DNA from 4 places in the Megasphaera massiliensis genome. Region 4 is predicted to be linked to each of the others. Evidence: riboswitches for the same ligand, from Rfam matches in the RefSeq annotation. Region 4 holds a riboswitch; each other region holds the start of a gene.
The links. Region 4 has a riboswitch for S-adenosylmethionine ahead of UCI88_RS10120 (branched-chain amino acid transport system II carrier protein). Riboswitches for the same ligand answer to the same signal wherever they lie in the genome.
Positions count from the first base shown of each region.

Region 1: another riboswitch for S-adenosylmethionine. It lies ahead of UCI88_RS06800 (MetQ/NlpA family ABC transporter substrate-binding protein); the one in region 4 lies ahead of UCI88_RS10120 (branched-chain amino acid transport system II carrier protein).
Region 2: another riboswitch for S-adenosylmethionine. It lies ahead of metK (methionine adenosyltransferase); the one in region 4 lies ahead of UCI88_RS10120 (branched-chain amino acid transport system II carrier protein).
Region 3: another riboswitch for S-adenosylmethionine. It lies ahead of UCI88_RS05225 (methionine ABC transporter ATP-binding protein); the one in region 4 lies ahead of UCI88_RS10120 (branched-chain amino acid transport system II carrier protein).

Region 1 is NZ_JAXIXE010000035.1:37,988-45,985, forward strand. It holds gene UCI88_RS06785 (acetylornithine/succinylornithine family transaminase) at 1-1,054, shown strand, start outside; gene speC (ornithine decarboxylase) at 1,226-3,385, shown strand; gene metF (methylenetetrahydrofolate reductase [NAD(P)H]) at 3,452-4,306, opposite strand; gene UCI88_RS06800 (MetQ/NlpA family ABC transporter substrate-binding protein) at 4,409-5,239, opposite strand; SAM riboswitch class I at 5,339-5,433, opposite strand; T-box leader at 5,624-5,878, shown strand; gene UCI88_RS06805 (energy-coupling factor ABC transporter ATP-binding protein) at 5,929-6,741, shown strand; gene UCI88_RS06810 (energy-coupling factor transporter transmembrane component T family protein) at 6,744-7,427, shown strand; gene UCI88_RS06815 (tryptophan transporter) at 7,440-7,998, shown strand, end outside.
Region 2 is NZ_JAXIXE010000009.1:10,297-18,294, forward strand. It holds gene fmt (methionyl-tRNA formyltransferase) at 1-896, opposite strand, end outside; gene def (peptide deformylase) at 896-1,357, opposite strand; gene priA (replication restart helicase PriA) at 1,626-3,986, opposite strand; gene metK (methionine adenosyltransferase) at 4,097-5,287, opposite strand; SAM riboswitch class I at 5,348-5,448, opposite strand; gene UCI88_RS01445 (hypothetical protein) at 5,643-7,253, shown strand; gene UCI88_RS01450 (NAD(P)H-dependent oxidoreductase) at 7,327-7,995, opposite strand.
Region 3 is NZ_JAXIXE010000027.1:72,754-80,751, reverse strand. It holds gene UCI88_RS05235 (MATE family efflux transporter) at 27-1,364, shown strand; gene UCI88_RS05230 (aminopeptidase) at 1,386-2,618, shown strand; SAM riboswitch class I at 2,678-2,775, shown strand; gene UCI88_RS05225 (methionine ABC transporter ATP-binding protein) at 2,859-3,902, shown strand; gene UCI88_RS05220 (methionine ABC transporter permease) at 3,883-4,536, shown strand; gene UCI88_RS05215 (dihydroorotate dehydrogenase) at 4,786-5,703, opposite strand; gene UCI88_RS05210 (dihydroorotate dehydrogenase electron transfer subunit) at 5,703-6,464, opposite strand; gene UCI88_RS05205 (MurR/RpiR family transcriptional regulator) at 7,136-7,993, opposite strand.
Region 4 is NZ_JAXIXE010000045.1:56,984-64,981, reverse strand. It holds gene UCI88_RS10135 (nicotinate phosphoribosyltransferase) at 1-100, shown strand, start outside; gene larE (ATP-dependent sacrificial sulfur transferase LarE) at 234-1,067, shown strand; gene nth (endonuclease III) at 1,069-1,716, shown strand; SAM riboswitch class I at 1,790-1,888, shown strand; gene UCI88_RS10120 (branched-chain amino acid transport system II carrier protein) at 1,974-3,290, shown strand; gene UCI88_RS10115 (aldehyde dehydrogenase family protein) at 3,402-4,814, shown strand; gene UCI88_RS10110 (NAD(P)-dependent malic enzyme) at 4,839-6,095, shown strand; gene nadA (quinolinate synthase NadA) at 6,337-7,242, shown strand; gene UCI88_RS10100 (L-aspartate oxidase) at 7,258-7,998, shown strand, end outside.

The sequences.
Region 1 (7,998 bases), on a different contig from region 4:
CATCGACCTCAGTGCCGGCATTGCCGTCAATATTTTTGGTGTCTGTGACGATGAATGGATTCAGGCCGTCGAAACACAGCTCCATAAATTGAGTCACATTTCAAACGTCTTCTATACGGAACCGCAGACCATCCTGGCGGAAAAACTCTGCCAAAAGACGGGCATGAAGAAGGTATTCTTCTCAAACTCCGGTGCTGAAGCTAATGAATGTGCCATCAAGACGGCTCGGAAATATTCTCATGACAAATACGGTGACGGCCGCCATACGATCATCACCTTGAAAAACAGCTTCCACGGCCGTACCTTAGCGACCTTGACGGCCTGCGGCCAGGAATCACTTCATCAGGATTTCGGTCCCTTCGTCGACGGTTTCGTCTATGCCGAAGCCGACAATTTTGACGACGTTAAACACTTGTGCGAAACGAATCAGGTCTGCGCCATCATGATGGAAATGGTTCAAGGCGAAGGCGGCGTCCATCCTCTCGATAAGGACTTTGTCAAAGAGGTCGCAGCCTATGCCAAGGCTCATGACATCTTGATCGTCGTCGATGAAGTCCAGACCGGCAACGGCCGTACGGGCTATCTCTATGCCTATATGGGCTACGGCATTGAACCGGATATCGTCTCGACGGCCAAGGCCATCGGCGGCGGCCTGCCCTTGGGCGTCACCCTCTTTGCCGCTTCGACAGAGAAAACCTTGACCGACCATACCCATGGATCGACCTTTGGCGGCAACCCGATCTGCACAGCCGGCGCCATTTCCATCATCGACCGCCTGACGCCGGAATTGATGGAAGAAGTACAGAAAAAAGGTCAGTATATCAAAGAAGAACTGGAACCGTGCCAACACGTCGACCACGTCTCCGGCATGGGCCTCATGATCGGCATTGCCCTTAAGGATAAAGCCCTGAGCGACGTCGTCGAAGGCTGCGTCGAAAAAGGCGTCCTGGTCCTCACGGCCAATGGGCTGGTCCGTCTCCTGCCGCCCCTCAACATCCCTTGGGATGACTTGAAAGAAGCCGTTGCCATCGTAAAGAAGGTCATCGATAAATAATTACATCCATCGTTTTTGTAAAGCAGTCTCTGACGGGGCTGCTTTTTTGCTGAATATTGGGAAGGCTCGTTGTTGTATAGGGCCGTCGTCTTGCTATTGATCGGTGAATTTCGTACAATATGGCTATACCGGTAATTGGGTAGTTTTTGAAGTCAATAAGGAAGGCCATATATGAAACATTTAAAGATAGCTTACAGTTTTGACGTACAATATTATTTTGTCGACAGCGACCGGGACATCGTGCCCATCGAAGAGACGGACTTCACCGATGTTGCCGTAGCCGTCCTGTCGGACCAGGATTTTGATTATATCGATGCCATTGAGGAGACCGGTTTCGGCATCCCTATCATGGTCATCATGCCTGGCGGCGAGAAGCTGCCCGAATCGTATATCGATAAGGTCGACGTCGTCTTTACGGAAGAAATGGTCAATAAGAGCCGCTGCATTGCCGCTGCCGAACGGTTGGCCGGCCGTTATGAACAGACGGTGCTGCCGCCGTTTTTTGCCGACCTCGTCGACTATGTCAGTGAAAAGAATACGCCCTTTGACTGCCCGGGCCACCAAGATGGCTTATTTTTCAAAAAGCATCCTGCCGGCCGCTACCTCTACGATTTTTACGGCCCCCATATTTTCCAGTCCGACATTTGTAATGCTGACGTCACCTTAGGCGACCTTCTCATCCATGAAGGGCCGGCCCTGGAAGCCCAGGATTTTGCGGCCGAAGTCTTCCACGCTGATAAGACCTATTTCGTCCTAAACGGCTCGTCGTCGGCCAATAAGGTCGTCGCCAACGCCTTATTGGCACCGGGTGACTTAGTCCTTTACGATCGCAATAACCACAAGTCCGTTGCCATCGGGGCCCTCATTCAGGCCGGTGCCGAGCCGGTCTATTTGGAGACTGCCAGAAACCCTTATGGCTTCATCGGCGGCATCGATGACCACTGCTTTGATGAAGGATATCTGCGCCAGCTGGCAGCCGAACGGAACCCCGAAAAGGCAAAATCCAAACGGCCCTTCCGCTTGGCCGTCATCCAACTCGATACCTATGACGGCACGCTGTACAACGCCCGGTACGTCGTCGACCGCATCGGCCACCTCTGTGATTATATCCTCTTTGATTCGGCTTGGGCCGGCTATGAACAGTTCATTCCCATGCTCAAGGACTGCTCGCCCCTCCTCCTCGACTTGCATGACGACGATCCGGGCATCCTCGTCGTCCAGTCGGTACATAAACAGCAGGCCGGTTTTTCTCAGGCTTCGCAAATCCATAAAAAGGATAATCACATCCACAACCAGGCTCGGTACTGTAACCATAAGGTCTTTAACAATTCCTTTATGGCCAATGCCTCGACGAGTCCTTTTTATCCCATGTTTGCTACCATTGCCGTCAACGCCAAAATCCACGCCGGTGCCGCCGGCCGAAAGATGTGGCTGGACTGCGTGAAACTGGGCATCGATGCCCGAAAAGATATCCTGCGCCGCTGCCATTATATCCGGCCCTTCGTCGCACCTGCCGTTCACGGAAAGCCCTGGCAGGAGGGGGATACGGATGAGATGACACATGACTTGGCGTACTTTACCTTTGAGCCCGGAGCCACGTGGCATGCCTTTGAAGGCTATGGACCGGGGCAGTACCTGGTCGACCCGTGCAAGCTCTTACTTACGACACCCGGGATCGATGCTGAATCGGGAGAATATGAAGATTTCGGAATCCATGCCAATATTCTGGCGACGTACCTTCGGGGAAATGGCGTCATCCCGGAAAAATGCGACTTGAACTCGATCTTGTTCCTTTTGACACCGGCAGAAAATAAGAACAAGATGCGCCTCCTCGTATCCCAATTGGTCCGCTTCGAACGCTTCGTCGACCACGACGTCCCCATGCAGGAAGTCCTCCTCGGCGTCTACAATTCCCATCCTGAACGCTATGCCGGCTATACGATACGACGCCTTTGCCAGGAAATGCACGATTTTTATAAATCCCATCATGTAAAAGATTTACAGAAAAAATTGTTCCGTCGGGAATACTTCCCGGAATACGTCATGAGTCCCCAAGAAGCTCATCATGCCTTCGTCCGCGGGCAGGGCGAATTGGTATCCCTCGACAACATCGAAGGCCGCATCGCCCTTGAAGGGGCCCTTCCGTATCCGCCGGGCGTCCTCTGTGTCGTCCCGGGTGAACGCTGGTCAAAGACGGCTGTTCAGTATTTCAAGGCCCTCGAAGAAGGTTTGAACGAACTGCCCGGGTTTGCCTCGGAAATCCAGGGCGTCTATTTGGAAAAAGAAGACGACGGCCGCATCCACGCCTATGGTTACGTCCTAAAAGAATAAGCTTGTACATGAAAAAAACACGATTCCTTCCTTAAGCAGGAGAAATCGTGTTTTTGATTGATTATCTTACAAGAGGTTTTTGACGGCATCGGAGATCCGTTTGGCGATGTCCGGATTATTCATGGTGTAGACGTGGATACCGTCGACGCCGTTGGCCAGAAGGTCGGCGATTTGGTCGATGGCATAGGTGATGCCGATATCGTACATGGCGTCCGGTTTATCGCCGTATTTGGCAATGGCCCGCTGGAATTTGATGGGCAGGGTAGCGCCGCACATGGCAATCATGTTTTCGATTTGGCGCTTATTGGTGACCGGCATGATGCCGGCTTCGATGGGAACCTTGATGCCGGCGATTTCACAGCGTTCTAGGAAGCGGTAAAATACGGCATTGTCAAAAAACATCTGAGAAATCAGTTCGCTGGCCCCGGCATCGACCTTGGTCTTTAAGTTGCGGATGTCGGCGGCGACGGTCTTGGCCTCAGCATGGCCTTCGGGATAGCAGGCACCGATGATGTTGAACTCCGGAGCCTTTTCTTTAATAAAGGCGATGAGGTCGCTGGCGTGTTCGAAGCGGTGCGTTCGTTCTCTTCCCGGCGTTTCGTCGCCGCGAAGGGCCAGGATGTTTTCGATGCCTCGAGCCTTCAGCTCCTGCAATGTTTTAAGTGCATCTTCTTCGGTCAGATAGATGCAGGGCATGTGGGCTACTGTTTCACAGCCCAGGTTTTTTATATATGTTGCGACTTCCGTCGTGCGGTTGCCGCCGTTGCCGCCGGCTCCACAGGTCACGCTGATGAAGTCCGGATGGATCTTGCTCAGTTCATCGAGCGTCGGGTAGACGGTTTCGATGGGCGTATCTCGCTTTGGCGGGAAAACTTCGAATGAAAAGACCGTCTTTTTTGCAAAAAGCTCATGAGTATGCATACATTAATTTCCCCCTCAGATCATAAGAAGATAAAGGGCTGCCCCATAGAGGCAGCCTCTTTTCTATATCTTTATTATATTGAAGATTTTGTTGCCTGTCTATTAGAAACTCGGTAAGATAGCGCCTTGGTACTTGTCTTCGATGAATTTCTTGACTTCCGGAGACTGGAGGGCTTTGACGAGCTTCTGGATTTCCGGACGGTTTTCGTCGCCGTCACGGACGACGACGACGTTAGCGTAAGGCGAATCCTTCGGTTCCAGGAAGAGGGCGTCCTTCAAAGGATTGAGGCCGGCTTCCATAGCGAAGTTGGTGTTGATGAGGGCGATGTCGACGTCGTCGATGGAGCGGGGAATCTGAGCAGCTTCGAGTTCGACGAACTGGAGGTTTTTATCGTTCTTTACGACATCCTGGACGGTGGAGGTGATGTTGCCGCCGTCTTTAAGTGTGATGAGACCGGCGCTCTGAAGGATGAGGAGGGCGCGGCCGCCGTTGGTCGGGTCGTTAGGGATGGCGACTTTTGCACCGTTAGCGAGATCTTTCAGATCTTTAATTTTGCGGGAGTAAATGCCCATGGGTTCGACATGGATCTTGGCGATGGCTTTTAATTTGGTACCGTGTTCGCTGTTGAATTTATCGAGGTACGGCGTGTGCTGGAAGAAGTTGGCATCCAGTTCCTTATCATTCAAAGCCAGGTTCGGTTTGACGTAGTCCGTGAATTCGACGACCTTGAGGTCGACCCCTTCTTTGGCCAAGAGCGGTTTGATTTCGTTGAGGATTTCCGCGTGGGGAACGGGGGTTGCGCCGACGGTGACGGTGACATTCTTGTCGGACGAAGCCGTCGTCTGGGAATCACTGCCGCAGCCGGCGGCTAAGAATGCAACGGCCATCAGGGCCGCAGCGGCGAGAACGGAAAGTTTTTTGAAGTTTTTCATGAGTTATACCTCCTGTTAATAGAATAGTCAGACCTTTTTGCTTCGCCATTATCCATGAAAAAAGCCTCTTCCCGAAAGAGAAAGAGGCTTGGTCTTGGTTCTTTATCTCTCGGAATAGTTTCCGCAGGAATTAGCACCGTGTTATCGGTTGCCGGGCTTCATAGGGCCAGTCCCTCCGCCGCTCTGGATAAATGTCGTTTCAATTGTCTTGTGTAATAGTTTACCATGAATGGGCAATTTGTCAATATGAAAATACTCGATAATCAGTGTCAATTTGAAATGATACGGTGCGAAAAAATTATATTTTAAACGAGGAACCTGTTTTGAGGTTCTTCTATCTTGACAAGAGTCCATTGCCATTATATAATCTAAAGCAAATCATAAATGTTGTCGATGAACGAAACGAGTATATCCGATTGTGGCAGCTACAGCGAGCCGATGGCAGTGGAAGTTCGGCGCAGACCGGCGGATAGAATGGATTCGGGAGATGCGGCCTGAACGGTGACCAGTAGGGTGCGACGGTGTATTTCCACCGCTATCAAAGAAACGTGTATCGCCGTGAGGCCGTACATGTAGAGCTGGACTTACTGAGTCAATTTGGGTGGTACCGCGGAAGAATCTGAACCTTTCGTCCCTTTATAGGGATGGAAAGGTTTTTTTATTGTCTTCAAAGAGAAGGGGAGAGAAAGATGCTGGAAATGAAGGATGTCAGTTTCAATTACGGTAGCGGTGTTCCCGTATTGGAAGGTGTAAATGTGCAAATCGGTGAAGGTGAGTTCATCGGCCTCGGCGGCCGCAACGGCTGCGGGAAAACGACGGTGACCCGCCTGCTCATGGGTCTTGAAAAGCCCGTTTCCGGTGAAATCGTATATAACGGCAAGGTCATAAACGGTGACGATGCTTCCGTTCGCAGCCATTTTATCGGTTATGTATTCCAGCGGCCGGAACGACAGATGTTTCGGCCGACGGTTCGGGAAGAAGTGGCCTATGGACCAAAGCAGCTGGGCATGAGTGAGTCCGAAATCCAAGAAGCTGTTGAGGAAGCCTTGAAGGCGACGCAGCTGACGGAGCTTGCCGAATCGTATCCGCCCAACCTCAATCGCGGTGAAAAACAGCGGGTTGCCATCGCCTCGGCCATTGCCATGCATACTCAGTATCTCATCCTCGATGAACCGACGAGCGGTCAGGACAGCGAAGATAAGGAGCAGCTCATGGAACTTTTGAGCGAACTTCATCAAAAGGGCATGACCATCCTCATCATCAGTCATGATATGGATATTTTTGCAGAATACTGTCAACGGGTCATCGTCATCGGCAATCATACCAAGGCCTTTGACGGGACGCCGGAAGAACTGTTTACGAAACGCCCTGATCTATATGACTTGGGCCTGAGCCGGCCCGACGCCGTCGCCTTGTCTATGGCGGCACCGGATTTTCCTTATTGTAAATCGATGAAAGAGTTTACGGCAGCCATGCTGGAAAGAATAGGAGGTACGAAATGATGATGAAAAAATTTGTTCCCGTTACGAAATTAATCGGTACCTTTGCCTTTTCTTTTTGGGCTCTGGTCATGCATACGCCCCTTCCTTTAGTCGGTTTGGTCGTCCTTGAACTCATTCTATTAGGCATGTGCGGCAGCTTATCCCGCAATGTCAAGGCCGTATTCAGCCTGATCATTTTCGCCGTCTTCTTGGCGGTCGTACAGCTCCTAGGCGGCGGATCGATGGAATCGGCTTACGTCACGGGCCTTCGCATGCTGGCCATGACCATCGTTTTCATCATCTTGCTGACGACGACGCGCCTCCAGGATTTGACGGCAGCCTTGGTCAAGCAGATTAAGATCCCTTATGAATACGCCTTCATGTTTACGGCGGCCCTGCGCTTCGTGCCGGACTTCATCGCCGAAAGTCAGGCCGTTCAGGAAGCCCAGGCCTGCCGGGGCCTTTCGACGAAGGGCAATGTTTTTAAGAAAGTCATCAACTACATGAGTGTCGTCCAGCCGCTCATGCTGAAGTCCCTGGGCCGGTCGGAAACGATGGCTCTCAGCTTGGAACTGCGCGGCTTTGGCAGTCATGAACACAGTTTTATGAGCAACGTTCAGCCCAAAGGACGCGATTACATCGTTATTTTTGTCATGTTGGCCTTGAGCTGCGGTATCGTTTACTTGCGGATGCAGGGTATGGTATAGGAGGGGAACTCGATGAAACAAGTAGCAGATATTTCTAAATTAGAATTTCATCACCGTCAGGGCGGTCAGTTCCGTTGGATTACCATTACGACGCTGATGCTGGCCATCGGTACGATCTTGCACCTCGTATCGCCAAGCGTCGGCGGCGTTACGCCGAACTGGACGATTGCTACCTACTGCGTCGCCATTTGTTTGACCAAGCCCAGTTATAAACAGGCTCTCGGCATCGGTCTTGTCGCTGCCTTGGTAAATGTTCTGACGTCGAAATCGGGCTTTCCCTATGGCAACCTTATCAGTGAACCCGTCGGGGCCCTTACCTGTGCCTTTATCGTCAAGAACCTGGCCTTCATCAAAGTGAAAGGCCATTCCTGCTTGCCTGTCCTGACCGGCTTTGCCGCTACCTGCATGAGCGGCGGTGCCTTCGTCACTATTTTAAAATTCGTCATGGATCTTCCGAACGTCGTCTATTTTACAGCCATGCTGCCCTTAGTCGTCGTCATCGGTGCCTTGAATGCCATCGTCACGCCGATTATGTATTTTCCGGCCCTGCGCCTCTTCGTATCGCGAGGCA
Region 2 (7,998 bases), on a different contig from region 4:
TACTGGGCCGCCATCAGACGCTTGCGGCTTTCCGGCTGAACTTCAGTAATGCGAAGAGCGCCCTTTCCGGTCTGGACGGTAAAGGATTTTTTAGTCACGGCAATGACCGTTCCCGGCACGGCATCCGCCCCTTCGACGACGTCGGCGGACCATATTTTCAGCCGTTTTCCGTCGCGGCACACCGTATAGGCACCGGGATGCGGATCTAAGGTCCGGATCAACCGTTCTAAGACGACGGCATCAGCCGTCCAATCGAGGGCCGCTTCTTCTTTTGTGATCTTCGCCGTATACGTGGCCTGACTTTCATCCTGGGCGACGGCATTTCGTTCATAGTTATCCAGGTCGTCGACGACGGTCATCAAGGTTGAGGCCCCCAGAGAGGCCAGTTTATCGAACAAGGTGCCCGTCGTTTCCTTGGCGTCTAAAGGGATGACGGCTTTTTTCAGCATCTTCCCCGTATCCATCCCTTCGTCGAGGAGCATGATGGTAACGCCGCTTTCAGCTTCGCCTTCTTTGATGGCATACTGGATGGGCGCAGCTCCTCGATACTTCGGCAAGAGGGAGCCGTGAACGTTGAGGCAGCCGTATTTTGGGATATCGAGAACGGCCTTGGGCAAAATCTTGCCGTAAGCAATGACGATGATGACGTCCGGAGAAAGGCTTTTCAGTTCAGAAATAACTTCATCGCTTCGCATAGAATCGGGTTGGAACACGGGAATCCCGAGTTCGACGGCTTTTTCCTTCACCGGCGAAAAGGTCACCTTCTTCCCTCGTCCCCGCTGTTTATCCGGCTGGGTATAGACGGCTGCCACGTCATGCTGCGATTGGGCCAAACGTGCTAAGGCCGGAACTGAAAAATCAGGCGTTCCCATGAATACGATGCGTAAGCTCTCCATTATTCCCCTACTTTCTGTAAATCCGTCGCTTTTTCAATAAATAAATGGCCGTAGAGATGATCCATTTCATGCTGGAAGATACGGGCCAAAAAGCCTTCCGGTTCATAAATGACCGTCTTGCCGTGGCGCGTCAAGGAACGGACCTTAATTTTAGAAGCCCGCTGAACTTTACCGTAATAGCCAGGAACGCTCAGGCAGCCTTCCGTATCGATGTTCGTTTCTTCCGACATTTCAAGGATTTCCGGATTGATGAGTTCAATCAATCCGTTGCCGTCATCGAGGACGATGAGCTGCAACGATTCATTGACCTGGGGCGCCGCCAAGCCGACGCCGTCGGCTGCATACATCGTTTCGGCCATGTCATCGAGAATTTTCTTTATATGTTTATTCACTTTTGCAACCGGTTTTGCCGTCGCTTTCAGGACGGGATCTCCGGCTTTTATGATTTTGAGTAATGCCATATATCTTTCACCTCATTGTTATAGTAAAACGCTTATCCGTCTTATTATAGCGGAAAAAGAGCCAAAAGGCTACTGTAAGAATTCAAATTAACCGTCACCAAGAGTGAGAAAGAGAATCCTTCCCCTTCTATTATATCAGATTCATACAAGGCCCGGGGCAGCGATGCTTCCCTTTTCTATGACCCGGCAAAGCCCTGCAAAAAGCGAAGCCTGTGTGGCATCACACAGGCTTTTATGTCAAAAATGTTTAAAAAAAGTTAAAAATCTGCTACATCGACGGGTCGACATCGATGACGACACCGGTCTGCCAACAGGCCGGAAGCTGACGCATCCCTTTCTTTATCGGTCCCAGGTCTGCCGCCGTCAGCGACAAGACCAAGCGATATTTATTGCGGATCTTTTTGATGACGTCTTCATAAGGACCGATGATAATAACCGTCTCTCCGTGATCCTTATTCCAGCTCGAAAGAGCCGCTGCCACGTCGTTGGCCTTGCGCCAGACTTCTTGTTCGTCGCTGTCGCTGACCAGGATCTTCGTCATCTCCTGAAAGGGCGGATAGGCCAATTCTTTACGAAACTGGATTTCTTGATCATAGAACGCGCGGTAATCCTGGCGGGCTGCACATTGGATGACGTAGTGATCCGGCGCATAGGTCTGCATGACGACGCGGCCCGGAACGTCGCCTCGGCCGGCCCGGCCGGCGGCCTGAGTGAGGAGCTGAAAGGTTCGCTCGCCGGCCCAGTAAGCCGGCAGGTTGAGCAGGCTGTCGGCCGACAAGATTCCGACGGCACTGACACCGGGAAAATCATGGCCTTTAGCGACCATCTGCGTCCCTAATAAGATATCGTATTCATGGCGGCGGAAGGCTTCGATGATGCGGTCGCCGCTGTGTTTGCGGCTCGTCGTATCCTGATCGAGGCGGACGATACGAGCCTCGTGGAAGAGCTCGTGGAGCTGCAGCTCCACCTTTTCCGTACCGCTGCCAAAAAATTTAATGTATTTGCTGCCGCAGGACGGGCAAACCGTCGGCACCGGCTTTTCGGCATCACAGTAATGGCACTTTAAATGGGATGACTGGCGGTGATAGACCATGGCCACATCACAGGTATCGCATTTGACAACGTAGCCGCATTTGCGGCACATGATGAATGTCGAATACCCCCGCCGGTTGAGGAGGATGATTGCCTGCTGACGGGCTGCCAAGGTTTCATTCAGCAGTCCGTACAGGGAATCGGACACGACGCGGTAATTGCCGCGGGCCAATTCCTCCCTCATATCGACAACGGTGACTTCCGGCAAGGGGCGGTGGCCGACGCGTTCCTTCAGTTCCACCAAGACGTAGTCCCCTTGAAGGGCCTTATAATAATCGCCTAAGGCCGGCGTCGCACTGCCGAGGATGACCGGACAGCCATAGTAAGCCGCTCGTTTCCGGGCTACGGCGACGGCATGGTAGCGCGGCGCCTCATCCTGCTTATACGAGCTGTCGTGGGCCTCGTCGACGATGAACAGGCCGATGGACCGGGCCGCCGAAAAGACGGCCGATCGGGCACCGATACAGATATGACTGGTCCCGTTTTGCATGCGCAGCCAGTTATTTCGTTTTTCGCCTTGAGACAATTGGCTGTGCATGACGACGACATCGTCGCCGAAACGGCGCAGGAAGCGGCGCACGATTTGACCGGTCAAGGCGATTTCCGGCACTAAGACGATGACCTGCTGTCCCTTAGCCAGTACTTTCTCGGCAAGCTGCATGTAGATTTCTGTCTTGCCGCTGCCCGTAATGCCATGGAGGACGTAGGTTTTTCCGCCTTCATCGCCTTCGATCACATGGAGGGCATCTTTTTGTTCCGCCGTCAGCGGCAGGGCTTCATCCGGTTCAAGCGTCGGCAGGATGTTTGTCGTCCCTGCCGGATGCTGCTCCCAACGGGCAAGGCCCGTCGCAGCCAGGCGGCGCATGAGGTCACGCGTATAGCCCTTTGACTGGAAGTAGGCAGCCGGCGCCGTTTTCTTTTCCTTCAGTTCCGCCAATAAGGCCTGCTGTTTAGGCCGGCCGTGAAGGGTACCATCGAGGTCATCCTTTTCAAAGGCCAGCCAGTCCTCCATTTTATCGGCAATCTTATTCTTTAAAAAGCTCTCACTGCAAAGACCATTTTCGGCTAAGAGACGAGACACGAGGTCACGACCAAATTTACGGCCGAGGGCTCCTTTTTCCACCTTTCCCTTATCGGCGACATAGAGCTGAACCGACCGGCCTTCTGCCGTCGTCGCCGGCGTCGGCCCCAGGGACAGGACTTCCCGGCGGACGAGGCCGCGCTTGTCGATCATGAACAACCGCAGGGCATCGGAAAGATTACAGACATAGTAGTCGCGGATCCAAAGGGCCGTTTCAATCATTTCCTCCCGAAATCCGGTCTGTGATGACAGGAGGCCCTCAATGGGCTTTAAGGTGAAATCAGTCGATTCGTCCAGCGCCTCATGGAGGGCGACGACAATCCCCTCTTCCCGGCGAAAGCCAAAGGGAACGATGACGCGGCTTCCGACGCGAACGGCCAGGTGATCCGGCACGGTATACGAAAAGGTCTGCTGTAACCGTTTGGCCGTCGTATTAATGATAATTTCAGCAATCACGGACATACCTCCTCATCAGGGCTGCAGCCGAAGTTCGTCGCTGCCGTCCGAGGGCATACGCCCAAAAACAGAAAGAGACTGCCGTCCCTGCGGCAGTCTCTGCATCTCAATTATAAGCCGGCTTCTTTACGGAGCGTATCCGCTTTATCGGTCTGTTCCCAAGGCAGGTTGAGATCGTTGCGGCCGAAGTGGCCATAAGCAGCAGTCTGTTTGTAAATCGGCCGCTGTAAGTCGAGCATGGCGATGATGCCAGCCGGACGAAGGTCAAAATTCTTTTCAATGAGTCCGACAATTTTTTCATTGTCGACTTTGCCCGTACCAAACGTTTCAACGTGGATCGAAACGGGGCGAGCTACGCCGATGGCGTATGCCAACTGGATTTCGCACTTATCGGCAAGGCCGGCAGCGACGACGTTCTTAGCAACGTAACGGGCTGCATAGGCGGCCGAACGGTCGACCTTTGTAGGATCCTTCCCGGAGAAAGCACCGCCGCCGTGACGAGCCATGCCGCCATAGGTATCAACGATGATCTTACGACCGGTCAGACCGGAGTCACCCTGAGGACCGCCGATGACGAAACGGCCCGTCGGATTGATGAAGAGCTTCGTCTTATCATCGAATAAGCCCTGCGGGAGTTCCGGTTTGATGACGAATTCGAGGAGGTCCCTTTCAATCTGTTCACGCGTGATTTCCGGGCTGTGCTGCGCCGAAATGACGATGGTATCGATGCGAACCGGTTTGCCGTCTTCATATTCGACGGTGACTTGGGTCTTGCCGTCCGGACGGAGATAAGAGAGCGTTCCGTCTTTACGAACACTGGCCAGGCGGCGTGCCAAACGGTGCGCTAAGGAAATAGGCAGGGGCATGTAGTCATCCGTTTCATTCGTGGCATAGCCGAACATCATCCCCTGGTCACCGGCACCGATGGTGTCGAACTGGTCCGTATTGCCTTCCTTCTTTTCGAGTGCATCGTCGACGCCCATGGCGATATCCGGCGACTGTTCATCGAGGGATACCAAGACGCCGCAAGTATCGCAGTCAAAGCCGTATTTCGCACGGGTATAACCGATGGAACGAATCGTTTCACGAACGATGTGCGGAATATCGACATAGCACGTCGTCGAAATTTCACCGACGACGTGGACCATCCCGGTGGTCACTAAAGTTTCACAAGCAACGCGGGCATTTTTATCTTTTGCAAGAATGGCATCCAAAATGCTGTCAGAAATTTGGTCAGCCATTTTATCCGGATGCCCTTCGGTTACGGATTCAGATGTAAAGAATTCACGATTTTTCACCATGAGGTTTCCTCCTTAAAAAAAATTCCCCTCATTCATGACTGTCATGAGAGGGGCTTCCAATCCCCATCTGCCAGTATAAGACTGCTGGAATTAGCACCTTTCACTTATGAAGGTTGCTGCGACATCATAGGGCCAGTCCCTCCGTCGTCTCTTGATGGTTCTTTATTTGATTTACTGGTTCATTATAATTCAAACCCCTCTATTTTGCAAGTTCTTTTTTGGTATAGCAAACATGAGTTCTGTCCTTCTAAAAAAAATTCCGACGTACCTGTTCGCCTCCGCACTTCCTGAAGAATATTTTTTTACATCCGTTACAGAAAACGTTATAATGAATAGATAGAAAGAAAGGATGATTATGATGACCAAATTGCGGCCAAGAGATATATTTTTCAACGACCCTTATTTTGACTTTGCCACCCACTGTAAAACGGCAGATCTGCGTTTGGCCAAGCGCGTAGAGATCTGGGATAAATGGTATCGTACGCAAGGATTGGTAAACACCTTACTCCAGCGAGAAAGCCTGGCCTTCATCCGCTATAACGGCACGGAGCGGGAAGAAGCCATGATTCTGCGGATATACGAACGGACGCCGGACCGTCTCCTCATCAATACCTATTATGCATCAAAACGAAATGCCACTGAAATCTATGCCGGTACGATTCGTCTGGAACGCTATGCCACAGCCCAGACGACAGGCGACGATTCCTACATGGGCATGATCGACCTCTTAATGTTGAAGACCGACGATGAACTCGTCGGGTTGAGCGATGTCTTTGAAGATATCCAACAAGCCAAACACATGGCCGCCCAATCCTTAGGCATCTACTTAATGGCTATCTACGACGGTCCCTGGATCGATGACAGCCGGGCGGACGCCGAAAAGACACCGGCCATGATTGCCGGCGAAGAACGAGAAGAACTCCTTCAGCTGCGCCAGGAAAAAGCTCAAATGGAAGCCGATCGGGAAGAACTCCTGAGGCTTCGTCTCGAATCGCAAAACCGCAAAACCGTTCTTTCTGAACTGGAACGGCTGCGTCAGGAACTGGAGGACGAACGAAACGGCCGCCAAGAAGATCTTCAGCACTATGAAGCGACCCTCCGCCAACAGGAAGAGTACACGGAACGGATCAAGGAAAAAGCCGCCATTCAGGTATCGGATCTGTTGACCCTGCGTCAGACCCTTAGAAAATACGAAGCCAACCCCGAATTGGCAAAAAAAGTTGCTTCAGCACCCGAAAGGACAAGCTCGGCAGCCGTACCGAAGGCCGATGCAGCCGTAAACCCGTCAGCGCCGATAACCGCCTCGACTCCGGTGAAATCAGACGCCCCGTCACCTTCGAAAGCAGCGGATCCGACAGCCTCGGCGGCACCGGCCCGGGCGACGGAACCGAAAAAAACAGCATCACCGGAAAAACCGACAGCGCCGACACAACCATCAGTTTCAGAAACATCGCCGGCTCCCGCGGCATCCGGCGATGGGCCAACCTCTGCGGAACCGATAAAAACAGCAGAACGGACCGCCACAGAAAAGCCGGGGAAAACGGCCGAACCGGCAACCGCCCCGCAGACTACGGACAACTCCGCTGCAACACAAAAAAAAGCCAAGCGTCCTTCCGAAGACCGCGGCCTCGAACTGCCGTCCTTCATGACCCAGCGTGACTATACACACAGCCTGGACCGCTTCCTGGCCGGACGCCAAATCGCCTTGGCCGGCGGTACGCCGGAATGGCAGGGCCGGATAAAACGCCGCTTCCCGACGGCTGCCGTCCTCAGCGGCTATACCGGCGACGACCGAATCCTGCGGGCTTCCACCCTCTTAGTCATCAACTTGAGTGAAGGCCAGACCGATCTGGTCAAATGGGCCATGGCCGCCGCCAGAGACATGGGCTGCCCCTGCCTTCCCATCAAGACGACAAATTTAAACGGCTTTGCCAAAGCCGTCGTAGAATATGCCAAAAAAGCATAACCAAAAGCGGCAAGAAATGGCAGATATCGTCTGCATTTCTTGCCGTTTTTTATGCCTTTGAGGAATAGGTACCTTATTTTACCCAGGTAACGACATCTTCCATGGCCTGCCGCGTCTTGGCATGGGGTTCTTCGTTGCGATAGCCAAAGCCGGCCATAACCGAAACGCCGAAGTGTTCCGTGTCGAGAAGGCCTTCATCGGCCAGCATGGCTTCTACCTTGCTCCGATTAAAGCCTTCAATGGGGCAGGAATCGACGCCGAGCATGGCTGCCGTCGTCAGCATGTTGGCCAGTGCCAAGTAGGTCTGTTTGCTGGCCCAGTCAAAGATGGCCCGGTCGCTTTCCAGTAAGTTGAAATCGTCTTTCTGGAAGGCCTCAAAAGCAGCTTTTCTCCCCTGCTCCGCCTCTTCCGGCAAATGCTGTACGTCGCGCATGATGTGGGTGATGTAAGGAGAGCTGTACAAGGTATCGACTTTCTTGCGAGCCAGCAGGATTACGAAGTGACTGGCCCCTTTCAAGCTGTTCTGGGCGCCCCAGGCGATGGGAAATAATTTATCCTTAATGTCCTGGCGTTCAATGACTAAAAACTTCCACGGTTCAAAGCCAAAGGAGCTCGGCGATAAACGGCCGGCTTCCAAAATGGTGTTGAAGTCGGCGTCGGATACCTTTTTCGAGGCATCGAAACTCTTCGTAGCGTGTCTGAAGTTAAAGGCTTTTAAAATATCGGCTGCAGCAATCTTCATGGG
Region 3 (7,998 bases), on a different contig from region 4:
CGCTTTTTTCGTATAAGGAGGTTTCTATGTTCCCCCATCGCAGCCAATGGCGTCATTTTCTGACCCTGTTTTTTCCCCTGCTCTTGACCCAGATGGCCCAAGTCGGCACGTCGGTCTTCAGCTCGATTTTCAGCGGCCGTGCCGGTACGGTCGATCTGGCCGGTGTCGCCGTTGCCGTCAACATCTGGATTCCCGTCTTTGCCGGCCTGTGCGGCATCTTCTTCGGCATCTCGCCGATCATCGCCCAGCTCCGCGGCGCCAAAAAGACGGAAGAGATTCCCATATATATCATGCAGAGCCTCTATCTGAGCCTGGCCTTTACGGTCGTGATTTTCCTCTTAGGCTATGTGCTGCTGCCGCCCTTTCTCGACTTCATGGGCCTTGAGCCAAAGGTTCATTATATTGCCTGGGAATATCTCAAGGCCCTGGCTTTGGGACTGGTTCCCATTTGTCTTCAGGCGACGATTCGCTACGTCGTCGACGCCCACGGCAAGACCCAGATATCGATGGCCATCCTCATGACCAACTTGGTTCTCACCATTATCCTCTTTCGCCTGCTCATCTTCGGCGCCGGCCCCATTCCGGCCATGGGCGGCATCGGCACGGGCTATGCCATTACCATCGCCGGCTGGGTGTCCTTTTTACTCTTCGTCGCCGTCCTGACCTTTATGGAACCCTTTCGCTCGTACGATTTATGGCGCCGCCTGCGTCCTTTCAGCTGGCATCACGCCTATCACCAGTTGGAACTGGGCATTCCCATCTTCATCGCCGTCTTCTGTGAGACCAGCCTCTTTTCCATCGTCAGCCTTTTGATGGCAGAATTCGGGACCTTATATCTCGCCGCCAACCAGGGCGCCATCAGCTTCACGACCTTGACCTATACCATTCCCTGGAGCATCAGCCTGGCGGCAACCATCGTCATCGGCTACGAAGTAGGCGCCAAAAACTATCAGGGTGCCCGGCAATACGCCGTTCTCTGTCAAATCACGGCCCTCATCATCGCCGTCGGCGTTACCTTATTCACCTACGTCTTCGTCGACGACATTGCCGCCATCTTTACGACGGATGCCGAAACCTTCCGGGCCCTCCGAACCTTCCTCTTGTGTGCCGTAGCCTTTGCCTTCTGCGATGCTATGGGTACGCCCGTCCAGGGGATCCTCCGCGGCTATAAAGACGTCCGCATCATTACCTACATCGCCTTTATCACCTACTGGTTCATCAGCATTCCCATGGGCTATGCCATGGCCCATCTCACGCCCTACGGCCCCTTCGGCTACTGGCTCAGCCTGATCATCAGCCTGGCCATCAACGCCGCGGCCCTCAACTGGCGGCTGTGGAAACAGACGGCCTGGCGTTTATCATAGTTATATAAAGGAGTTGATTCTATGCCAACGATTGAACAATTAACGGCCTACGCACAGGTATTACTGCAAAAAGGCCTCAATCTTCAAAAAGAACAGACCTTAGTCATCAATGCCCCCGTCGAAGGCCACGACTTCGTCACCTTACTGAGTAAAGAAGCCTACACCATGGGTGCCTCTGAAGTCGTCGTCAACTGGCGTTCCGACGACATGACCCGCCTGCGCTACGAACACGAAGACCTGTCGTCTTTTGAGTCCCTGCCCGACTGGCGCCGCGACTTCAGCCTTCATTACTATCATAAAAAAGCGGCCTTCCTGAGCCTCATTTCGGCCAATCCCAAACTCCTGAGCGGCATCGATACGAAGAAAATCTTTGCCCAGCAAAAGGCGCACAATAAGGCCTTAAAAGAATATATCGACGGCATGATGGCCTCGAAGACGACGTGGCTCGTCGCCGCCGTACCGAGCGCCGTCTGGGCCAAGCTCCTCTATCCTGATCTTGACGCCGACAAAGCCTATGACGCCCTTTGGAACCAGATTCTCCAATCGTCAAGAGCCGATGGAAAAGACCCCTTGGCCGACTGGGATGCCCATCTGGCCAACCTCAAGGCCCGCCGGACGTGGATGACGAATCAGCACTTCACGAGCCTTCACTACACCAACAGCCTGGGCACGGATCTTACCGTCGGCCTTCCCGATAACCATATCTGGCAGGGCGGCATGGAAGAAACGGCAAGCGGCATCTTATTCAATGCCAACGTGCCGACGGAAGAAATCTACTCGGCTCCCAAGGCCGATGCCGTAAACGGTACGGTATACAGTACGCGGCCCCTCGTATACAACGGCAACACCATCGATCAATTCCACCTGACCTTTAAAGACGGCAAGGTCGTCGACGCCGCCGCTAAAGTCGGTGAAGACGTCTTACAGAAGCTCGTCGCCGTCGATGAAGGCGCCGGCCGCCTGGGCGAAGTGGCCCTCATCCCCTACGCCTCTCCCATTTCCCTGTCGGGCATCTTATTCTACGAAACCTTATTTGATGAAAATGCCTCCTGCCATTTAGCCCTGGGCGCGTCGTACCCGACCTGCCTTGAAGGCGGCACAGAACTCGACAAAGAAGGCCTTTCTAAAGCCGGCCTCAACGATTCCATGATCCACGTCGACTTCATGGTCGGTTCCAAAGACCTTACCATTACGGGCCTAAAAAAAGACGGCACCGTCGTCCCTGTATTCACCAACGGAAACTGGGCCGAGTAAAGATTACTTATTGACAACGGCAAAAAGCCGTGCTATTATAAGTTGCAACAACGATATACCTTTCATCCAGAGCAGCTGAGGGACTGGCCCGATGACGCTGCGGCAACCCCCATTCGGGAAGGTGCCAAGTCCACCGGAACATTCCGACAGATGAAGTAACACCGTATTGACGGCCGTCATCTGCATGACGGCCTTTTTTATTGTCTTTATCCCTGTACGCCTGGCTCAAGGAGTGATACTGTGATTACCTTAAAGAACATTACCAAAACCTACGGCGGCGCTGCCCAAATCCAAGCCTTAAAGGGCATCAACCTGACCATCGAAGACGGCGAGATCTTCGGCATCATCGGCAAGAGCGGCGCCGGTAAATCGACCCTCGTCCGCTGCATCAATATGCTGGAAAAACCGACCAGCGGCGAAGTCATCATCGACGACAAAGACCTGTGCAAAATGAGCGAATCCCAGCTTCGGGCAGAACGCAAAAATATCGGCATGATTTTCCAGCACTTCAACCTCCTCTCCTCGCGGACGGTTGCCGAAAACATCGCCTTCCCCTTGGAACTGGTCGGCGCCTCGAAAGACGTCATCCATAAAAAAGTCGAATCCCTGTTGGAACTGGTCGGCCTCAGCGACCGCGCTGCCAACTATCCGTCTCAGCTCTCAGGCGGTCAAAAACAGCGCGTCGGCATTGCCCGTGCCCTGGCCAGCGACCCCAAGATTCTCCTTTGCGACGAAGCGACGTCGGCCCTCGACCCGCAGACGACGAAATCCATCTTGGAACTCCTCCAGGACATCAACCAGCGCCTGGGCATTACCATCGTCATCATCACCCATGAAATGGCCGTCGTCCAAAACATCTGCCATCGGGCAGCCGTCATCGAAGGCGGCGTCATCAAGGAACTGGGCCGCGTCGTCGACATCTTCACCAATCCCCAGTCCCAGACCATGAAGGACTTCGTCACGTCCGTCATCAACATGGAACTGCCGAAGGGGATCAAGAATCTCGGCGTCTCCGACCAACCGACGCCGGACCGGGATATGCTCGTCCGCCTGCGCTTTAAAGGTCAGGCTACCCATGAACCGGTCGTCTCGGAAATCGTCAGCACCTTCCACGTCAAGGTCAGCGTTCTCTACGGCAACATCGACTACATCCAGGATGAACCTTTCGGTTACTTGATCATCGTCATCATGGGCGATATGGAAACCCAGGCCAAGGCCTTCTCGTATATTAAAACATTACCGATAGGAAGTGAGGTATTAGGTTATGTCCCAAGAAATCATTAAGTTAATGCTCCAAGGCATTGAAGAAACGTTCTATATGGTCGCCGTAGCCACGGTCATCGCCGGCATCATCGGCATTCCCCTGGGCGTCACCTTAGTCACGACCAGCAAGGGCCACATCCTGCAAAACCTCTTCATCAACCGGATTTTGGGCACCATCGTCAACATCATCCGTTCCGTGCCCTTCATCATCCTCATGGTGGCCATCATCCCCTTGACCCGACTCATTGCCGGCACGTCCATCGGTACGGCAGCGGCCTGCGTCCCCTTGACCATCGTCGCCATTCCCTTCCTCAGCCGCCTCGTCGAAACGTCGATCCGCGATGTCGATTACGGCCTCGTCGAAGCTGCTGAATCCATGGGCGCTACGCCTTTCCAGATCATCCGCAAGGTCCTCCTGCCGGAAGCCCTGCCGACGATCATCAACAACGTTACGGTCCTCATCGTCAACCTCATCGGCGCATCGGCCATGGCCGGTGCCATCGGTGGCGGCGGCCTCGGGGACATCGCCATCCGCTACGGCTACCAGCGCTTCCGTCCCGACGTCATGTTAGCGACGATCATCATCCTCATCGTCGTCGTCAACCTCATCCAGTACGGCGGCGACCTGGCATCGCATAAGAAGAATAAAAAATAACAGATCTGCCAAAAAAGACATGAACAGCTATTTTCGGTTCATGTCTTTTTTTATATCCCTTGGTCACACGCTCCTTGCGCAGAACGTTACATTCAGCCGCAAATAAATGCTTCATAGCCGAAGTGAGGCATACCCTATCGATCAAGCTTCCATCGCTTAGGCAGCGCGTCATAAAAAGACGCACTCAGGACACGACAAAAAACGCCCTGCGAACGGGAATGTCCGCAAGACGTTGTTGTATAAGCTTTCTTATGCTTCTAATTGACCGACGATATCGCTGATATGGGCGATGCCCTGGTCTTTACAGTATTGGTCGAGGCCTTCGGCGACGGTTTCGACAGCTCGGGGGTCGACGAAGTTATGGGCGCCGACAGCGACCGTGCTGGCGCCGGCCAGCATGAATTCTACCGCATCCTGCCAAGTCACAATACCACCGAGGCCGAGGATGGGAATAGATACGGCCTTCGACGCCTGCCAAACCATGCGCAGGGCGATGGGCTTTATGGCAGGACCGGACAGGCCGCCGGTGATGTTGCCCAAGATGGGCCGACGCGTCGTGATGTCGATGGCCATGCCGGTCAGGGTGTTGATGAGAGAAATGGCATCGGCACCGGCTGCTTCGACAGCCTTGGCCATGGTCGTAATGTCCGTAACGTTGGGCGATAATTTGACGATGACCGGCTTTTTCGTGTTGTCCTTGACACTGCGCGTAACGGCGGCAGCCGCTTCGGGCTGGGTACCGAAGACGATGCCCCCTTCTTTGACGTTGGGGCAGGAAATATTGACTTCAAGGCCTGCGACGCCGTCGACGTCGAGGTCGGCTGCGATTTTTCCGTATTCTTCGACGCTGCCGGCGGAGACATTGACGATGAGCGGCGTTTGACAGGAAGCCGTTACCTTCGGCAGGATGTCCCGTTTAAAGGCGTCGACACCGGGGTTTTCCAAACCGATGCAGTTGAGCATGCCTGCCGGCGTTTCGGCGACGCGGACACCGGGATTGCCCGGCCGCGGCAAGGGCGTAATCCCTTTGGAAATGATGGCCCCGACGGCGTCGAGGTCGAGAAAGTCACTGTATTCGATGCCGAATCCGAAGGTTCCCGATGCCCCCATGACGGGCGTTTTCATCGAGATACCGGCAAATTCGACGGCAATCCGTTCACTGATCATCAGAAGACCTCCTTTGCCGAAAATACGGGTCCGTCGCTGCAGACTTTATAGCGCTTGCCGTCCAGCTTGCTTTCAAAGGTACAGCCCAGACAGACGCCGAAGCCGCAGGCCATCCGTTTTTCCATGGAGACTTCGCAGTCGATGCCGGCCTTGGCCGATCCTTCGGCAATGGTCTTCATCATCATCGTCGGACCGCAGACCGATACGCGATCGATAGGATGCTCGGAAAAGATGGTCGGCAGGGCATCGACGGCAAAGCCTTTGATTCCCTTAGAGCCGTCATCAGTAGTGACATAAATCTGTTCGGCATAGGGTTCAAAGAACTCCGTCCAAAACGTTTCGGCTGCCGTCTTGCCGGCGACGAGCACGATGGGATGATCAAGCTGTTTCGCCAAGAAGATGAGCGGCGCCAGGCCCACGCCGCCGCCGGCCAGGAGGACCTTCCCCGGCGTCGTCGTAAAGATGCCGTCGCCCAAGGGCCCTTCGACGTTGATCATATCGCCGGGACGGAGGTCCTTCATTTCTTCCGTGCCGACGCCGACCAAGCGGTAAATAATGGTCACCGTTCCCGCATCGACATCGGCATCGACGATGCCGAAGGGACGGCGCAAAAAGGTCTGTCCCCCATCGCGATGGACGTTGACAAATTGACCGGCCTTGGCTTCCTTGGCCGTCTTCGGCGCTTGGAAGACCATTTTCCAAACTTCCGGAATGATGGCTGTATTTTCGACAATGGTCGCCATTTCCACAAATTTTTTCACCCTCTGATCATCCTTCCTCATTTCTATATAGCGATTCTATTATTCCACAAATTGCTCAAAAAGTCCACATCTGAGTTGACGCCTTTTAGATCTCTTCACCCTATCATTGACTCCGCGTAACGATTCTGCTACACTGATTGTATCAGGAACCATGTTCTGCTGTTGAACAGCAGACAAGCCTTCGCGGTTTGCCATCCTATGTACGTCACTTGTGGCGTATTGGATGGGCATGGCCCTTTTTTTATGATATCATGAAATAGCCTTACTTATGTTTCTAATCGAAGCGGCTAACATCGACTCATGCACGATCCCTGTTGTCCATTTTTGACGCCGGACTGTCCTTTGCCTTTAGATGATGTGACGGTTTTGCGCCTTATCAAGGCTGCCTTCGATTGCCGGATCTCAGCTCGGACTCTTTTGAAGGTATTATTGACGCCAGTTCGTAATTCGGCTATACTTATGGGACTAGGAACCATGTTCTGTCGTTTGTGAACGACAGACAGACCGTCACGGTTTGCCACTGATGTACACCATTTACGGTGTATTGGTGGACATGGCTCTTTTTTATGGACTCCTAACGGGAGATTCCCTTCATAATCCTTTCCTTGGCGAAAAAAGCAGTCTGCTGCTTCATGAACAGCAGGCTGCTTTTCCATGCGTAATACCAAAGATCAATACTGCCGCCGCTTGCCGATTTCTTTTCGCATCTTTTCCATATTGCCCCGGAAAAGGCTCTTTTCCTGCATGGCAATCCGCGTGTAGAGGACATCGCCAATGGCCATGTGGATCAAGCGCGAGGCCCCGGCTTCCGACGTGTACTGGACTTCGCGGCCCATGCCGCAGAGGCAGATATCGGCTTCTTCCGCCAGGAGCGACCGGCCGTGGCTGGTGATGACGATGATGCCGGCACCGGCCTTCTTGGCCGCCCGAACGGACTGGAGGAGTTCCTTTGTAGCCCCACTGTGAGAGACGGCAATGACGACGTCGTCGGCCGTCATCAGGGCTGCTTCGGTAACCTGCATATGGGAATCGGATTCGGCCCGGATGGCCAAGCCCAGGCGCAAAAACCGGGTCTCCATATCGGCACAAACCGTGGCCGAATTGCCGAAGCCGAAGACATAGACTCTGTTGGCCGCCAAAACCATAGCCGCCGCCCTATCGAGGGCCTCATAATCGAGGAGACTCAGCGTATCCTGAAGTCCTTCAGATATATTGGCAAAGATTTTGGAGGCTACGTCGCGGCCGCCGTCGCCGGACGCAATATCGTGAAAATCTTTTTGCGGCGCTGTCGACAGCCCTGCGGCCAACATCACTTTCAATTCTTTCAGGCCGCTGCAGCCTAATTTCTTACAAAACCGTGAAATGGTGATTTCTGAACTTTCCGTCTGCGCCGCCAAGTCGGCTACGGTCTGTTCCATGACGACGCCGGCGTGATTGGCAATATAATCGGCAATACGGCGCTCTGACTTGGTCAGACCGCCGTATACACTGCGCAGGACGGGAAATCGCTGGATGTTTGCTTCTTCCATAAGAT
Region 4 (7,998 bases):
GCGGCTGGTCAATCCGGAAGAAATGTGGGTCCAGCGCAGCAGCAAGCTGTCGGCCCTGCGGGATGCCGTGTTGAAGGAAGAATCGGCTCATTTCTTCTAAGCCGGCCATTGAGGGGACGATGGCCGAACAGGGAGGCTCTTTCTGCTTTCCTTTCCGCGGCGGCTCTTTGGGGCCCTCTCGGGAAGAGGGGAGAAGGCGCCTTTTCTGCACTATTGTATAAGGGGGAATCCTTATGGTTTCAACAGATACGCGCAAGAAATATGAAAAACTGCAAGATATATTAAAGTCGCTGGGCAGTGTCGTCGTCGGCTTTTCCGGCGGCGTGGACAGTACTTTTTTGACCTATGCCGCCCATGAAGCGCTGGGTGATAAGGTCCTGGCCATTACGGCCGTATCGGCCACCCTGCCGGGGAGTGAAGCGGCTGATGCCAAGGCCATGGCGGAATTCATCGGCGTCGAACACCGGTTGGTCAATTCGACGGAGTTCGACGATCCGACGTTTGTGGAAAATCCGCCGGAACGCTGCTATTACTGTAAGAAGATCCGCTTCACGGCCTTGGTGAACCTAGCTAGGTCCGAAGGCTATCAGTGGGTCATCGACGGCGGCAATGTCGACGATCTCGGCGATTACCGGCCGGGCATGAAGGCCCTTAAAGAGCTGTCTGATTCGGTCCGCAGTCCCATGATCGAAGCCGGCTTAGACAAGGCCGATATCCGGGCCCTGTCCAAGGAATTCGGTCTCCAGACCTGGAATAAGCAGAGTGCCGCTTGTTTGGCCAGCCGCGTTCCTTACGGCGTCCGCCTGACGCCGCATCTCCTGGCTCAGATCGATGCTGCCGAAGCCGCTGTGGCTCCTTACGTTCAAGGGTCGCTGCGGGTCCGCTATCACGGCGACGTAGCCCGTATCGAAGTGGGCTTAGACGAGATCCCGTCGGTGTTGGCCCATCGCCAGGAAATCGTCCGGGCCATTAAGGATACGGGGTTCTCCTACGTTACCCTCGACCTTGGCGGCTATGAAATGGGAAGTCTCAATGATGTCATCGATACCGATGAGGAAGTAAAGTGATATGGCTGTTACCAAGAAAGTAAAAGATGAAATGCTCCAGCGTTTCCAGGATCAATACGGCATCATGAAGCCGGCCCTGCACTACAATTCGCCCTTTGAACTGATGATTGCCGTCATCTTGTCGGCTCAGTGCACGGACGAACGGGTCAATATCGTGACGGCCGGCCTCTTCCCGGAATATAATACGGCAGAAAAGATGCTGTCCCTCGGCCTCGACGGCCTCGAAGAAAAGATTCGGACCTGCGGCCTTTATCACAGCAAGGCCAAGAATATCCTGGCCAACTGCGCCATCCTCTGTGAAGACTATGGCGGTGAAGTACCGCAGACTTTTGACGAATTGGTGAAACTGCCCGGCGTCGGCCGCAAGACGGCCAATGTCCTGGTCAGTGTCTTGTTCGACATTCCGGCCATCGCCGTCGATACCCACGTCTTTCGCGTATCCAATCGGCTCCAGCTGGCCAAAGGCAAGACGCCCCTTGAAGTCGAAAAGGGACTGCAGAAGGCCATTCCCAAGGAATGGTGGAGCCGGGCTCATCATTGGCTCATCTGGCACGGACGACGGGTCTGCAAGGCCCGAAAGCCTTTATGCGACGAATGCTTCCTCTCTGATTTATGCCCGGGAAGTCAAAATAAGCCGTCGAAGAAGTAATTTTGTTAAAAAGTTATTGACAAACAGCGAAAAGTTTTATAAAATACTACCAATACATACAAAATTTCATACCGCAATATCCAGAGCAGCTGAGGGATGGGCCCGATGACGCTGCGGCAACCTGCCAATGGTAAGGTGCCAATTCCTACAGGCTATTCCTGAAAGATATGATGTGAATTGAGGCGCAGCTTGAGGGCAGCGCCTCTTTTTTGTATGATGCACTTATTCTTTATGATGGGGTTGGGGGGACTTTTCTTATGAATGATTCCAGCAGACAGACGATTCGGAAACGGGATGTCATCATCCTGGGCTTTGCTTTTTTTGCCACCTATTTCGGGGCCGGCAATCTTATTTTTCCGCCGCACTTGGGGCTCAACAGCGGCAGTGATTTCTTGTCGGGCCTGGCCGGTTTGACCTTGTCGGGGATTTTCCTGCCTATTTTTACGCTCATCGTCATCGGCCTCAACGGCGACGTCCATACGATTACGGACAAGGTCGGAAAATATACGTACCGGATTTTATTGGCGGCTTTGATGCTGGTCTGTACCTTCGTGTCCATTCCGCGGACGGCGGCGACGGCCATCCAGCTCGGTGTACAAGGAAATTTTCCGGCAGCGCCCATGATTCCTTTAGTCGTCCTTTATTTCCTGCTCTGCTACTTCTTCGTCGCCGACCCGCATAACGTCATGGACCGCATGGGCAAGTATTTGACGCCGGCCTTGGCCTTCATTTTGGTGGCCATCGCCATTGCCGGGATTTTCTTCCCCTTGGGGACGCCGGCGGAACCTGCCGCAGACAATCCCTTCGTCAATGCCTTCCTCGGCGGCTACAATACGGGCGACGTCCTGGTCAGCTTCATCATGGCTGCCGTCTTCCTCAGCTCCATTCGCGGCAAGGGCTATACGGGCGTCGGCCAGCGCAATAAGGTCCTCATCTACTGCGGCGTCGTCTCCTTCGTCCTGCTGCTCATCATCTACGGCAGCCTGCTCTACATGGGGGCCAGCGTCAGTTCCTACTATCCCCAGTCCATCGGCCGGGCTGAACTCTTGGTAGCCATCATCCACCGCATCGGCACCTGGGTCATGATTCCCATGGGCATCGCCGTCGTCTTGGCCTGCCTGACGACAGCCATCGGTCAGATCGCTGCCGTTGCGGAATTTACCAGCACGACTTCCGGCAGCCGTGTCAGTTATAAACAGGCGGCCGTCGCCTGCTCGATCCTCTCGGCCCTGACGGCCTTCCTCGGTGTCGACGGCATCGTCACCTACATCGGCTGGATCTTCGGCGTCGCTTATCCGCCGTGCCTGGCCTTATTGGTCTTAGGCATCGTCGGTCCCTTGCTGCCCAATCAGTGGGCCTATAAGGGTTCGGTCTACTTGGTCACGGTCTTCGCCTGCTTGGAATCCCTGCCGGGCCTTAGCAGCCTGGCCGTTGCCAAAGCCATCGTCGCTGCCGTTCCCTTGTCGGCCTACGGCTTCGGCTGGATCGTTCCCTTTGTCGTCGGTCTTGTCGGCGGGTCTGTTCTGGGGCATTTCGCGTCGGAATCGGAGGCCTTGGAAGTCGAGGCAAAATAATGGTAAAGGCATTGTACTTAAATTTTTCAGAGTACGATGCCTTTTTTGTTGCACAATGGAGAATTTCTATCTATAATGGTAGCATAAATCAGCGCAAAGGAGGTTTTTTTCATGGACTTTAAAAAATTGTATATCGATGGCCAGTGGGTAGCTCCCTTATCCGGCCAATACATCGACGTTGAAAATCCGGCGACGAAGGAAGTTTTCACGACCGTTGCCGCTGCCGGTGAACAGGATGTCGCCGCGGCCTCAGCTGCTGCAGCCAAGGCCTTTCCTGCGTGGGCGGCAAGGCCGATGGAAGAACGAATTGATTTTATGAGAAAATTGCTTAAAGAGCTCATTCAGTTTGAACCGCAGATGGTCGATGCCACCGTCAAGGAATTGGGCATCCCCGTTTCCTTCGTTAAGACCAATCACATCGCCTACCAGTTCGTACGGACCCAGTCTTATATCGACTTGGCCCCGGACCTGCCCTTAGTCGAAAAACTGCCCCAGTCCGTCGTCTACCGCCGTCCCTTAGGGGTCATCGGCTGCATCACGCCGTGGAACTATCCTTTGGGCCAGGTTATCCAGAAAGTCATCCCGGCTATTTTAGTCGGTGCTACGGTCGTCTTAAAGCCCAGCCAGTCTACGCCGGTAACGGCTTATTATTTGGCCGAAGCCTTTGATCGGGCCGGCTTCCCGAAGGGCGTCTTCAACTTCATCCCCGGCCGCAGCGGTGAAATCGGCAACGCTATCTGCGACGACCCCAATATCGCCATGATATCCTTTACGGGTTCGACCAAAGCCGGTATCAAGGTCTCCCAGCGGGCCTTGGCTTCTATGAAGCGCATCAGCATGGAATTGGGCGGCAAATCACCCTTTATCATCCTGCCCGGGGCCGACTATGAAAAGGCCGTCCGCATGTGCTTCAATTCGCTCCTGCTCAACAGCGGCCAGACCTGCACGGCTCTGTCGCGGCTGATCATCCCGAAGGAAGCGAAAAAAGAAATCGAAGACATCATCCTCAAGGTCCTGCCGGAATATAAGGTCGGCGACCCGACCTTGGAAACGACGAAAGTCGGCGCTGTCGCTTCGGCAGAACAGTGGAAGATCGTCGATTCGTACATTGCCAAAGGCATCGAAGAAGGGGCGACGGTCCTGGCCGGCGGCCGTCCGGAAGCGCCTGAAAAGGGGTACTTCATCAATCCGACGGTCTTTACCGATGTGACCAACGACATGACCATTGCCCAAGAAGAAATCTTCGGGCCCGTCCTCTGCGTCCTCACTTATGACAGTGTCGACCAGGCCCTGGCCATTGCCAACGATACCAAGTACGGCCTCAACGGTGCCGTCTGGGGTCCCGATAAGGAAGAAGCGACGAAGGTTGCCGAAGGCATCTTGTCGGGCAACGTCTACGTCAACGGCAGCCCGCGCGACGTCACAGCGCCTTTTGGCGGCTTTAAGGACAGCGGTCTCGGCCGTGAAGGCGGCAAAGACGGGATGCTCGAATTTACAGAACCGCAAGCTATTTTTAACGCATAAACTATTGTAGAGGAGTTTTTTGACATGAATTTTGATGAACAAGCCATGAAGATCCGCCGAGGTAAACAGGGGATTCTCGAAACCTTCCCTCGGGCCGTCTTACAGACCAACGACGATTTGAGTGTACTCTACACGCCGGGCGTTGCCCAGCCGTGCCGGGAGATCACCAAAGATCCGGATCTGTCCTTTGACCTGACCTGCCGGGGCAATATGATTGCCGTCGTATCGGACGGGACCCGCGTCCTCGGTTTGGGCGACATCGGCCCGGAAGCGGCCATGCCGGTCATGGAAGGGAAATCTATCCTGTTCAAGGTATTCGGCGGCGTCAATGCCGTTCCCATCTGCCTGGACACGAAGGATCCGAAGGAGTTCATCGAAACGGTCAAGCGCCTGCAGCCGTCTTTTGCCGGTATCAACTTGGAAGACATTTCATCTCCGAAATGCTATGACATCGAAGAAACGCTGAAGCGCGAAATGGACATCCCCGTCTTCCATGACGACCAGCACGGTACGGCCATCGCCGCCTTAGCCGGCGTCATTGGAGCCCTGCGCTTCGTCAAAAAGGACCTCAAGACGGCCCGCATCGTCATCAACGGTGCCGGTGCTGCCGGAGCTTCCATCGGCCGCCTCTTGGTCCGGGCCGGTGCCGAAGACGTCACCATGGTCGACCGTCCGGGCATCCTCTATGCCGGCATGGAAGGCCTCAATCCCGTCCAGGCTGCGTTGGCAGACGTGACCAACAAGGCGAAGAAACAGGGGACCCTGGCCGATGCCGTCAAGGGCACCGACCTCCTCCTCGGTGTTTCGGCACCGCATATTTTCACGAAAGAGCTCATCGAATCCATGGCTTCCGACGCCGTCGTCTTTGCCATGGCTAACCCTATTCCCGAAACGGACTACGCCTCGGCCAAAGAAGCCGGTGCCAAAGTCGTCGGTACGGGGCGGTCCGATGCGCCTAACCAGATTAACAACGTCATGGTATTCCCGGGCATCTTCCGCGGAGCTATGGCCGTCCGGGCCCGCAGCATCAACGAGGATATGAAACTGGCCGCAGCCTATGCCATCGCCTCCTTAGTTTCGGACGACGAACTGGCTGAAGACCACGTCATTCCCAATGCCTTTGACGAACGGGTAGCTCCGGCCGTCGCTGCAGCCGTTGCCAAAGCGGCCATGGACAGCGGCGTCGCCCGCATCACCCGCAATCCCGAAGACATCCGCCGGGAAGCGGCCGAAACGATTGCCAAGTTCCGCGCCGTGTCGGAATCGGTCAACGGCCACTAACGTTATGATGATCATGAGCCGTCTTTTGAGACCTTTGTCTTGAAGGGCGGCTTTTGTTTGTCTTTGGCAGAACGACATTGCATACCGACCTGATTTCTATTGTCATGACAGTAGTATTGTCAAAAATCGGTCAATAGGGTATAATTGGTGTAAATAAAAATTGTCGTCAGCCTTAGGGACTGGCGGTTTGAACGGGACTTGTCCAAAGGGCGGTCCCGTTTCCCTGAAAGGATGGAAACCTGTGTATATTGAAGATGAGATCGCTGCCCTGAAAAAAGAAAAAGAGGCCATTATCCTCGCCCACTATTACGTGCCCGATGAGGTACAGGCCTATGCTGACTACGTCGGCGACTCCTTTGGTCTGGCCAAAAAGGCCGTTGAAACGGATGCTAAAATCATCGTCTTTGCCGGCGTCGATTTTATGGGTGAGAGCGCCAAGATGCTCAATCCCAAAAAGAAAGTCCTCATGCCCGATCGGACGGCGTCCTGTCCCATGGCCCACATGGCCGATACGGCGACGATCGAAAAGGCCCGCGCCGAGTATGACGACTTGGCCGTCGTCTGTTACGTCAATTCGACGGCAGCCGTAAAAGCTGCGTCCGACGTCTGCGTCACGTCGTCCAATGCCGTCAAGATCGTCAAGAAGCTGCCCCAGAAGAATATTTTCTTTACGCCGGATAAAAACCTGGGACACTACGTTTCGACCCAGGTGCCGGATAAGCATTTTATCCTCAATCAGGGCTTTTGTCCCCGTCACGATACGGTCGATCCGGACTACGTAAAGAAGGTACAGGCCGCTCATCCTCAGGCCCTGTTCCTGGCCCATCCCGAATGCCGCAAGGAAGTCCTGGCCCTGGCCGATTACGTCGGCAGCACGTCAGGCATCATCGACTATGCCGGTTCGTCGGATGCCAAGGAATTCATCATCGGAACCGAAGGCGGCGTCTTTTATGAGCTGGAAACGCGGAATCCCGATAAGGTCTTTTATCCGGCCATGGAAGATGCGTACTGCATCAATATGAAGAAGGTCACCTTGGAAAAGGTCCGTGACTGCCTGCGCGACGAAACGAACGAAGTCTTTGTCGATGCCAAGATGGCAGGGAAGGCCGTTCAGGCTTTGGAACGGATGCTGGATTTAGCCAAATAGAAGAAGGTAGATGTCATGGAAACAGAAAAAACAGATGTTGTCATCGTCGGCACCGGTGCCAGCGGTCTCTTTGCCGCTCTCCACGTACCGCGCGATAAGAAAGTGCTCATGATTACGAAGGATGACGTGGAAAACAGCGATTCTTTCCTGGCTCAGGGGGGGATCTGCGTCCTTCACGATGAAAACGATTACGACAGCTTCATGGAAGATACGTTGAAAGCCGGCCATTACGAAAACCGCCGCGAATCGGTGGATATCATGATTCGCTCGTCGCGGCGCATCATCGATGAACTCGTCGGCTACGGCGTCGATTTTGCCCGAAAGGCCGACGGCTCTTTCGACTATACCCGCGAAGGCTGTCACTCCCGGCCGCGGATCCTCTTTCATAAGGATATTACAGGCAAGGAAATCACCAGCCGCCTCTTGGCTGCCGTTCGGGAGCTGCCCAATGTGACTATCTGCGACTACACGACCATGGTCGACATCCTTACTGACGGCAACACCTGTCTCGGTATCCTGGCCCGTGAAAAGGACGGAGCCTACCGGGCCATTGAAGCCGGCAACACGATCTTGGCCAGCGGCGGCATCGGCGGCCTTTACGACCACTCGACGAATTTCCCGCACCTTACGGGCGACGCCTTGGCCATTGCCATGCGCCACGGCATTGCTTTGGAAAACATCGATTACGTCCAGATCCATCCGACGTCCCTCTATTCGTCCCGTCCGGGCCGGAGTTTCCTCATTTCCGAATCGGTC